DNA from 4 places in the Streptomyces sp. NPDC005752 genome. Region 2 is predicted to be linked to each of the others. Evidence: riboswitches for the same ligand, from Rfam matches in the RefSeq annotation. Region 2 holds a riboswitch; each other region holds the start of a gene.

The links. Region 2 has a riboswitch for cyclic di-AMP ahead of ABZ441_RS26390 (M23 family metallopeptidase). Riboswitches for the same ligand answer to the same signal wherever they lie in the genome.
Region 1: it holds a riboswitch for cyclic di-AMP, as region 2 does, so the genes downstream of both, ABZ441_RS25570 (M23 family metallopeptidase) here and ABZ441_RS26390 (M23 family metallopeptidase) in region 2, are expected to answer to the same signal.
Region 3: it holds a riboswitch for cyclic di-AMP, as region 2 does, so the genes downstream of both, ABZ441_RS10845 (transglycosylase family protein) here and ABZ441_RS26390 (M23 family metallopeptidase) in region 2, are expected to answer to the same signal.
Region 4: it holds a riboswitch for cyclic di-AMP, as region 2 does, so the genes downstream of both, ABZ441_RS13375 (C40 family peptidase) here and ABZ441_RS26390 (M23 family metallopeptidase) in region 2, are expected to answer to the same signal.

The regions. Positions count from the first base shown of each region.
Region 1 covers NZ_JBEXYB010000033.1:70,247-72,437, reverse strand. The annotation lists gene ABZ441_RS25575 (GntR family transcriptional regulator) at 1-148, opposite strand, end outside; gene ABZ441_RS25570 (M23 family metallopeptidase) at 374-1,165, opposite strand; cyclic di-AMP (ydaO/yuaA leader) riboswitch at 1,179-1,346, opposite strand; gene ABZ441_RS25565 (pitrilysin family protein) at 1,540-2,191, opposite strand, start outside.
Region 2 covers NZ_JBEXYB010000035.1:60,579-62,769, reverse strand. The annotation lists gene ABZ441_RS26390 (M23 family metallopeptidase) at 1-814, opposite strand, end outside; cyclic di-AMP (ydaO/yuaA leader) riboswitch at 826-978, opposite strand; gene ABZ441_RS26385 (PP2C family protein-serine/threonine phosphatase) at 1,212-2,191, opposite strand, start outside.
Region 3 covers NZ_JBEXYB010000010.1:77,537-79,727, forward strand. The annotation lists gene eno (phosphopyruvate hydratase) at 1-272, opposite strand, end outside; gene ABZ441_RS10845 (transglycosylase family protein) at 587-1,279, opposite strand; cyclic di-AMP (ydaO/yuaA leader) riboswitch at 1,280-1,451, opposite strand; gene ABZ441_RS10850 (transglycosylase family protein) at 1,743-2,191, opposite strand, start outside.
Region 4 covers NZ_JBEXYB010000013.1:34,685-36,875, forward strand. The annotation lists gene ABZ441_RS13365 (ATP-dependent Clp protease proteolytic subunit) at 1-105, shown strand, start outside; gene ABZ441_RS13370 (hypothetical protein) at 113-421, shown strand; cyclic di-AMP (ydaO/yuaA leader) riboswitch at 762-958, shown strand; gene ABZ441_RS13375 (C40 family peptidase) at 962-1,432, shown strand; gene ABZ441_RS13380 (LysE family translocator) at 1,451-2,095, opposite strand; gene ABZ441_RS13385 (LysR family transcriptional regulator) at 2,168-2,191, shown strand, end outside.

The DNA.
Region 1 (2,191 bases), on a different contig from region 2:
GGGTGCGCAGCGCCTCGCGCACGGGGACGCGGGATACGCCGTAGCGCCGCGCGAGCACCTCTTCGGTGAGGCGGCTGCCGCGCTCGAAGACACCCGAGACGATGTCGTCACGGATTGCCGTGCATACCGAATGCGCGGGAATGCGCATGTCCGAACCTCCGCCTTAATCCCCGCGAAACGCGGCCGATCGACGCCTGTTCTGTGACTCTATTGCAATCGGCCGGAATTTCCGATGGCGGGGTGGAATCCATGGATATCTTTTGGCCGGGGGCCACTTCCGCGAGGGCTTCGGCGGGCGTATCCCCCGGGACACGGCGAAGGCCCCGGCACGCGGAGCCGGGGCCTTCGTCGGAGCGGTGTCGCGCGTGTGGGGTCAGACCTGGACGCCGTGCGCACGGAGGTAGGCGACGGGGTCCATGTCCGAGCCGTACTCGGGTGTGGTCCGGGCCTCGAAGTGCAGATGCGGACCGGTGGAGTTGCCGGTCGAGCCGGAGACGCCTATCTGCTCGCCGGAGCCGACGCTCTGGCCGACGGAGACACCGATCGAGGAGAGGTGGCCGTACTGGGTGTACGTGCCGTCCTTCATCCTGAGCACGATGTTGTTGCCGTACGCGCCGCCCCAGCCGGCCTCGACGACCGTGCCGGCGCCGACCGCGACGACGGAGGTGCCGGACGCCGCCTGGAAGTCCACGCCCGAGTGGCTCCCGGAGGACCAGAGCGCTCCGCCGGACTTGTAGGAGGTGGTCACGTGAGAGCCGGCGACCGGGAGGTGGAAGGAGTTGAGCCGGGCGCGCTCGGCGGCACGTGCGGCGCGCGCCTTCTCCTCCCGGACCTCCTCGGCGCGGGCCTCCGCCTTGCGCTCGGCCTCCGCCTTGGCCTTGGCCTTCGCCTTCGCTTCCGCCGCGGCCTTCGCAGCCGCGTCGGCCTGGCGCTGCTGGACCTTCGCCTGAGCCTCGATCTGGGCCGCCAGGGTCGTGTCGAGGGCGACGGTCTGGGTCAGACCGGTCCCGGCGGCGACGGCCTCGGCGTCCGCGGCGAGGGCCGGGGAGGCCGTGGCGCCGATGACACCGGTGGTGGCCAGGGCCGCGATGCCGGCGACCTTGGCGCTCCTGCGCGTCAGGCGGCTCGGGGCACGGTGCTTCCCGGCGGCACGGATGAATGCCATGGAGGGGCTGTTCCTTTCCTTCCTTCTCGCCTACCGGGTTAGCTGACGGGTTCGGAGCAGGAAGGTCTCCTACGGCCCCCTCCGCCTCGCGCGAGACGCAGGGTTCCGATTCACCCCAGGGACTTCGTGGGTCCCCGGCTCCCCAGGCTCGCGCCTGACGGGGACTCGGCGATGACTGTCCGGCGCCGCGGTCGCGGCTTTCGTCCGGCGGACAGCCGGGCCGACGCTAGAGCGGGCCACTTTCCCGCACCAAACGGAAAGGGCCTTTTGTCGCACATCCCACAGGATGAATGGAACTTTCTTTGCAAAGCGGACAAAAGACCGAACCCCGGCGAGAGTGCACTCTCGCCGGGGCCCGTCATGTCCTGCTTCGGTCAGCCGCTGACGACCGACACCTCGCCGATGCCGAGCGCCCTGACGGGCTCCGCGATCTGAGCGGCGTCGCCGACGAGAACGGTGACCAGCCGGTCGACCGGGAAGGCGTTGACCACGGCGGCGGTCGCCTCGACGGTGCCGGTCGCGGCCAGACGCGCGTACAGCTGCGCCTGGTAGTCGTCCGGGAGGTGCTGCTCCACCTGGTCCGCCAGGGTGCCCGCGACGGAGGCCGCCGTCTCGTACTTCAGCGGGGCGACGCCCACGAGGTTCTGCACGGCGGTCTCGCGCTCGGCGTCGGTGAGCCCCTCGGCGGCCAGCGTGCGCAGGACCTTCCACAGGTCGTCGAGCGCGGGGCCGGTGGACTCCGTGTCGACGGAGCCGCTGATGGCGAGCATCGCGGCGCCCGTCGCCCCCGAGGCCGATCCGGGGGCCGTCGAGCGCAGCACCTGTCCGAAGGCCCGGACACCGTAGGTGTAGCCCTTCTCCTCACGCAGCACACGGTCCAGCCGGGAGGTGAGGGTGCCGCCCAGGCAGTACGTGCCGAGGACCTGGGCGGGCCACACGCTGTCGTGCCGGTCCGCTCCGATCCGGCCGATCAGCAGCTGCGTCTGCACGGCTCCGGGACGGTCCACGATGACGACACGGCCGGTG
Region 2 (2,191 bases):
CGTACGACCCGGAGTAGCCGGCCGACTTCACCGTGCCGCTGTGAACGGCCTTCACCGGGGTGCCGGTCGGCGCCGCGAAGTCCAGCCCGGTGTGGTGGCCGGAGGACCACATCGAACCGGCCTGGCCGAAGGACGAGCTGATGTAGTAGGAGGAGGTCGGGACGGCGTAGCTGGCGGCGAGCTTGGCGAGACGCTCGGCCTCCGCCTTCTTCTTCGCCGCCTCTTCCGCCGCCTTCTTCTTCGCGGCGGCATCGGCTTCGGCCTGGCTCTGCTTCTCCGCCGCCTGGGCCGCTGCCGCTTCGACAGCCGCCTTCTCCTGCGCGGCCCTGGCCTCGGCCTCGGCCCCGGCCTGCTGCTGCTCGGCCTGCTGGAGGATGCGGGCGCGCAGCGCCTCGCCGGCGTCCGTGCTGCCCTGCTCCGCCTCGGCGGCGGTGATCCCAGCCGTGGTGAGCGGGGAGGACGCGGCAACCGTCTCGTGGTCCGAGTCGGAGTCGCCGGACATGAACGCGCCCACGCCGGGCAGGGACTTGGCATCGGGAAGGTTGTCCGCGATGGAATCGGGGAGAGAGATGGAGACCGGCGGCTTGCTCTGCGCGGTGGCCATACCACCCGCACCGACGGCCGCGATGACGCCGACGCCGAGGACGGTGGAGCTACGGGCGAGGCCGCGCTGCTTGGCTACGCGGTGCCGGCCGCGTACGGGGCGAATGGACTCCTCGGTGGGGTTCCATTCCTCCCAAGTCCTGCCCTCATCACCGAAGCTGTCGGTCCTGAAGGATGACGGTGCCTCGGGGGCAGGCTGATTCGACGCCACGTGGGCGCACTCCTTTCCTTCCTTCTCGCCTACCGGGTTAGCTGACGGGTTCGGAGCAGGAAGGTCTCCTACGGACCCCTTCGTCTCTCGCGAGACACAGGTGTCCGATTCACCCCATGTAGGTGGTTCCCCGGTTCCCTTGCGGAATTCGGCGCTGCGCACGGTGCCGCCTCTTGCGACGACAGGTACAACCGCGCTGCGTTATCGAACGTTAATAGACACCCAGCTCCGATTCCAAGCCGTTCCAACAGATCGTTCACGACCTTGGCCTGGACTTTCAGGGTGCAATCGGGCGCAAACGGGCGACCTGAGCACCCTTTGGCCAGCCATCAGTTTCTGACGTTGCGTCACATGTTATGCGGAGCGGGGTCCTTCGACTACCGACGGTCGCGACGGGTCATTCACTGTCCCGTCGCACGATCTTCACCGTCGTCCGCCGCTCCTGCTGCCCCCGTGCGGGACGGCCGATCGCGAGCAGCGCCAGGTCGTCCGTCGACCGGCCCCCGGTGTGCAGCCGTACGTCGTCGGTCAGCGCGGACAGCAGTTCCTCGGGCCCCGGGAAGAGCCTGCCGCTCAGCCGGGCCGCCGGGTCGTAGAAGACGCCCTCCGCGTCCCGCGCCTCGGAGAGCCCGTCGGTGAACGCCAGGAACATCGCCCCCGCCGGCAGCGTCCACTCGTCCGACCGGTCGGGCAGGGCGCCCAGCCCCATCCCGAGCGGCAGGGCCGGTACCGTCGGCGCCAGTACCTCCAGCGCCCCGTCCGCGTGCAGCACGAGCGGCTCGGGGTGGCCGCGGTTGACGACCCGCAGCACGTCGGAACCGACCGGGATCTCCGCGAGAACAGCGGTGACGAACCCCTCCATCGAGTCGAAGCCGCCCCGGCGCGACCCCTCACGGGCCAGCGCACGTTCCAGCCGCTGGGCCACCCCCTCCAACGACATCTCCTGCTCGGCGGCCTCCCGGAACGCCCCGATGACGACCGCCACCGCCCCCACCGCGTCCAGTCCCTTGCCCCGTACGTCCCCGACGACCAGACGCACCCCGTGGGGCGTGTCCGCGACGGCGAAGAGGTCGCCGCCGACGAACTCGTCCGCCTGGGCCGCCTCGTACCGCGCCGCGACCAGCAGACCGCCGATCCGGTCGTCCGGCGTCGGGAGCACCGCGCGCATCGCCGTCTCCGCGATGACCCTGGCCGAGGCCAACTGCTCGTTCCCGCGGCGCACGACGCTGTTGATGACGAGGGAGAGCGCGGCGACGGTGATCAGGGTGAGCAGGTCGGTGACCGGCACGACCTTGGCAAGCACGCCGTCCGAGATCCGGATGGCGAGGACGAGGAGGACCGCGACCACCCCGACCCGGACGGTCCCGGCCGGTGAGA
Region 3 (2,191 bases), on a different contig from region 2:
TCGATGAGGCGCTGCTCGGTGGCGTCGTAGCCGACGAGCTCCGGGCCGATCTGCTCGATCACGGCGAGGACGGCCTTCTCGACGCCCTTGCCCTGGTAGCGGTTGGGGTCACCGTCGCGAAGCTCGATGGCCTCGAACGCACCGGTGGAGGCGCCGGACGGAACAGCAGCACGTCCCGTGCTGCCGTCGTCGAGGCCAACCTCGACCTCGACCGTGGGGTTGCCCCGGGAGTCGAGGATTTCCCTGGCTACGACGACGTCGATGGACGGCACGAGGCATCTCCTTCTGGGATCTGACACTGGTTCTGCAGGGTCACTGTGGCCTTGCGCCACGAGCCTAACCGGCCCGGCCCGCTGCGTCGGCCGTCCGCCCGTCACCTGGGACGAAAAAGAACCCAAGGGCCCGCATAACGGACAAAGCCGCAGAATCTTACTGGCGAGTAACTACAACAGTTGAACACTCACCCTTACCGGCGAGCCCGCCGCACACCCGACCGCGGGGTCCGGACGCGGCACCGGCCCGGCGTGCGGGGGGTCAGCACGCCGGGCCGGGCCTCCGGGGCGGGAGGAGGAAGAACGACCCCGGACTACTTCAGGTGGAGCTGCTGACCCGGGAAGATCAGGTCGGCGTCGTCGACGATGTCGTCGTTCAGGTCGAACAGCTTCTCCCAGCCGCCCTTGACCTTCTTCGCGTCGGCGATCTTGCTGAGGGTGTCGCCGGTCTTGACCTTGTACTCGCCGTCACCCTTCTCGACCTTGCCGCCGGTCGGGGTGGTGACCGTCTCCTTGGGAGCGGTGCGCTTCTCGCTGCGCGTGGTGGGCTGCTCGGCCTTGCGCTCCGGCGCGGCCTGCGGGGCCGTGTCGCCGTTCTTCTCCGAGCCGGTGTCGACGCCCGGGTCCACACCGTCGTTCGTCAGGCCGCCGGCACCGGCGCAGGCCCAGGCACCCGGGCCCTGCAGGTCGAGGAGCTTCTCGGCGGCGGCTATCTGCTGGTCCTTGCTGGCCAGGTCGGCGCGGGCGGCGTACTGCGTGCCGCCGGCGGCTGCCCAGCTGGACTGCGAGAACTGCAGGCCGCCGTAGTAGCCGTTGCCGGTGTTGATGGACCAGTTGCCACCGGACTCGCACTGGGCGACGGCGTCCCAGGTCTCGACGGAGGCGGCCGAGGCGCCGGTCGCTCCCATGAGCGGTACGGCCACGGCGGCACCGGTGACGCCGGCCAGGGTCGCGATGCGGACGGCCTTGGACGGGCGGCGGTGCTTGCCCTTGCTGGAAAGCAGCATGGTTCTCCTCACCGACGCCTACGAGGTGAGCTGTCGGGTTCGGGCCTGTGAGTTGCCCGGACGCCCGCTCCCGCGGACGTCTTCACCCCTAGCCGTACCTTCGCCCGTCTCACGACGACCGGGTCCGGCGCTTACCTGGGTCCCCCGCTCCTGCCTACGGCGCTTTACGCGTCGGTCCCCTTCGTCCGACGGCAGGATTCGGCGTGACGGTCGAAGGTGCCCGCGGTGCGAGCGGCTCCGACCGTAAACACACGCAACCCCCACATTCAAAGATGGACATAACGGCCGATCAGCCCCGTAACGGTCCAGGGGTGGTGTGCGTTTTCGCAGGTCGGAGCCAATATGGACGGATCGGACGGACCAGGCGCACCAGTTGAAGCAAAGAGACCCATGTCTCACTTACGCATAAGTGGACATAGGTCTCTGAACTACCCCTGCATTCGGGGTGTTTTCCCGCTTTTGATCAGTTGGCGACGGTGGTCTCCGCCTGGGCGGCGGGGGCATCCGCCCCGAGGTCGAGGTCCAGGCTCTGGCCGGGAAGGATCAGGTCCGGGTCGGAGCCCAGCTCACCCTTGTTGGCCTCGTAGAGCGCGGTCCAGCCGCCGGTGAGCTCCTGCGAGTCCGCGATCGCCCAGAGGTTGTCACCCGTGCGGACGGTGTATGTCCCCTCGGCTCCCTGGCGCGCCTCGGAGTCGCCGCGCGACGCGTGCCGGCCGGACTCGCGCCCGTCCTCCAGGTCCGTCCCGGCACTCGCCTCCGGGGCCGGGATGCCACGGTGCTTCCCGCCCTTCGCCTTGTCACCCTTCGAGGCGCCGGACGTCTCGGAGGCTTCCGGGGAAGGCGTGGCGGACGGGGTTGCGGAGGTCTTCCCGGACTCGTCCGCCTTGTCCGCCGCCTCGCCGGACGCCTTCC
Region 4 (2,191 bases), on a different contig from region 2:
GAACGGGACACCATCCTCGACGCCCCGGCCGCGCTGGCGTTCGGGCTGGTGGACCACGTAGTGGAGAACCGCACGCAGTCCCAGCCGCCGCATCCCGCGAGGTGAACGCCCGATGCTCCCACCCCAGTTCCCGCCGCTTCCCGCGCTGACGCGCGCCGAGGCCGAGTTCATCGACTGCTACCTGGAAGTGATCGACCAGCTCGGCCGCATCAACCCGGCACGCGGCAGTGACACGTACGGAGCGCTCCGGGCCGCTCAGGCTCTCGCCTCCCGGGCCACCGCCCTTCGCGACTCACTCGCGTTGATGCACGAACGGGGTGAATCGCAGATCCACGCGGGCACTCTGGCCAGGGCGCTGCGGCTGCTGGACGGGGAGCGCCGAGCAGGGCGGGTCTCCGTACCTCCCCCGCCGTCGAGTTGAGCTCCTGCACGCCCGACCCGCCTGCGGTGTCGGCTTTGCGGCGCCGTCCTACGACACGCCCGACCGGCCGACGAGTTTCACTCGCTCGATCGGCGTAGGTGATCCCCCGCACGAGGGACCAGCCAACTTGCGCACCAAGCACGGACGCTGAGCGGAATGGTTCGTTCCGCCGCTGGTCCACGGCTGGTCCGGTGTGGCCGTGGCGGCTCCGGGCCGACCGCGTCCACCCGATCGGATCAGCCGTGACGACTCTCACATATCGCCACTTCAGCCAGGAAATCCGGCAGTGCGTGCGTAAAGATCCCTGGGACGACAAGCCCCCGCCACCGCGGCGGGGCGGTCCGGGCGGACGCCGAGTCCTGCCGCCGTCCGGATGCCTGGTCGACAGGAGTGGATCGGCAGGAGTGGAGGACCCGAGCACAACGGGCCGGCCGGAGTTCCGGACGGCCCTCGGGGTGAAGCCGCATCACGCGGCCGGGCAACTTCGCCAGCCCGAACCCGACAGGTCATCCTTCACAGGCGGCTGACGAAGGGTTGCGCATGACTGCGCAGGTTCATGTCCCGTCTCTGTTCGCCCGGGTCGGTACGGCCTCGGTCCTGACATTCGCCGTGGGCACCACCATGCTGGCCCCAGGTCTCGTGAACGACGCCGAGGCCGCCGCCCATTCGACGAAGGCACTCAAGATCGCCGCCTCGAAGAAGGGTGCGCCTTACAGATGGGGCGCCACGGGCCCCAACCGGTTCGACTGCTCCGGGCTCACGCTCTACTCGTTCAAGAAGGCCGGCAAGAAACTTCCTCGAACGGCGCAGCAGCAGTACAACAAGACCCGCCATATCTCCAGGTCGCAGCGGAAACGCGGCGACCTGGTCTTTTTCCATGCGGGCCGCGGTGTGTACCACGTCGGGATCTACGCAGGCAGCGGGAAGATCTGGCACTCGCCGAAGGCCGGCGCCGTGGTCCGGCTGGAGAAGATCTGGTCCGGCAACGTCTGGTACGGGAGGGTGCGCTGACACGCCTTTCGCCCTGGTTCAGTGCAGCAGGGGCCCCGTCACCAGTACGAGCCCCAACGCGGTGAGTGCCGTGCCGCTGCCGCCCTCGATCACCCGGGCGGTACGCGGCCGGCGCAGCCACCGGCCCAGCCGGTCCACCAGCAGGGCCACCGCCGGGAACCAGACGAGCGCGAGCAGGACGATCACCGAGGCGAGCAGCAACGTCCTGGGCAGCGGTGGCCGGCCGTCGGGGACGAACTGCGGCAGCAGGCTGAGGAAGAGCACGGGCGCTTTCGGGTTGAGCGCGTTCGTCAGGAAGCCCTGGCGCAACGAGCGCCCCGGCCCCGACGGCGTCGCCATTAGCTCGGCCCCCTCCCCGGCATCCGCTCCGGTGGCAGCCCGCCGCCTCATCGCACGCAGACCGCTGAGGCCGAGGTAGAGGACGTACGCGCCGCCGAGCAACTGGACGGTGCGGAAGAGGACGGGCATCGTCACGAGCACGGCGGCGAGTCCGGCGGCGGCCAGCGCGGTGTGCACCAGCAGGCCGCCGGCCACTCCCACCGCGGTGGCCAGCCCGGACGTCCGGGATGCGAGCGCGTTGCGTACGACCACCGTGAAGTCGGCGCCCGGCAGAGCGACCATTCCCGCCGCCACGGCGACGAAAGCGAGCAGTTGTGCGTCCATGGATCCACCATGGACGCTCCATGCCTTTAGCATGTACTTGCAATGTCCTGGGTCTGCCAAAAGGAACGCTTAATGTACGACCCTACGCGGCTGGCT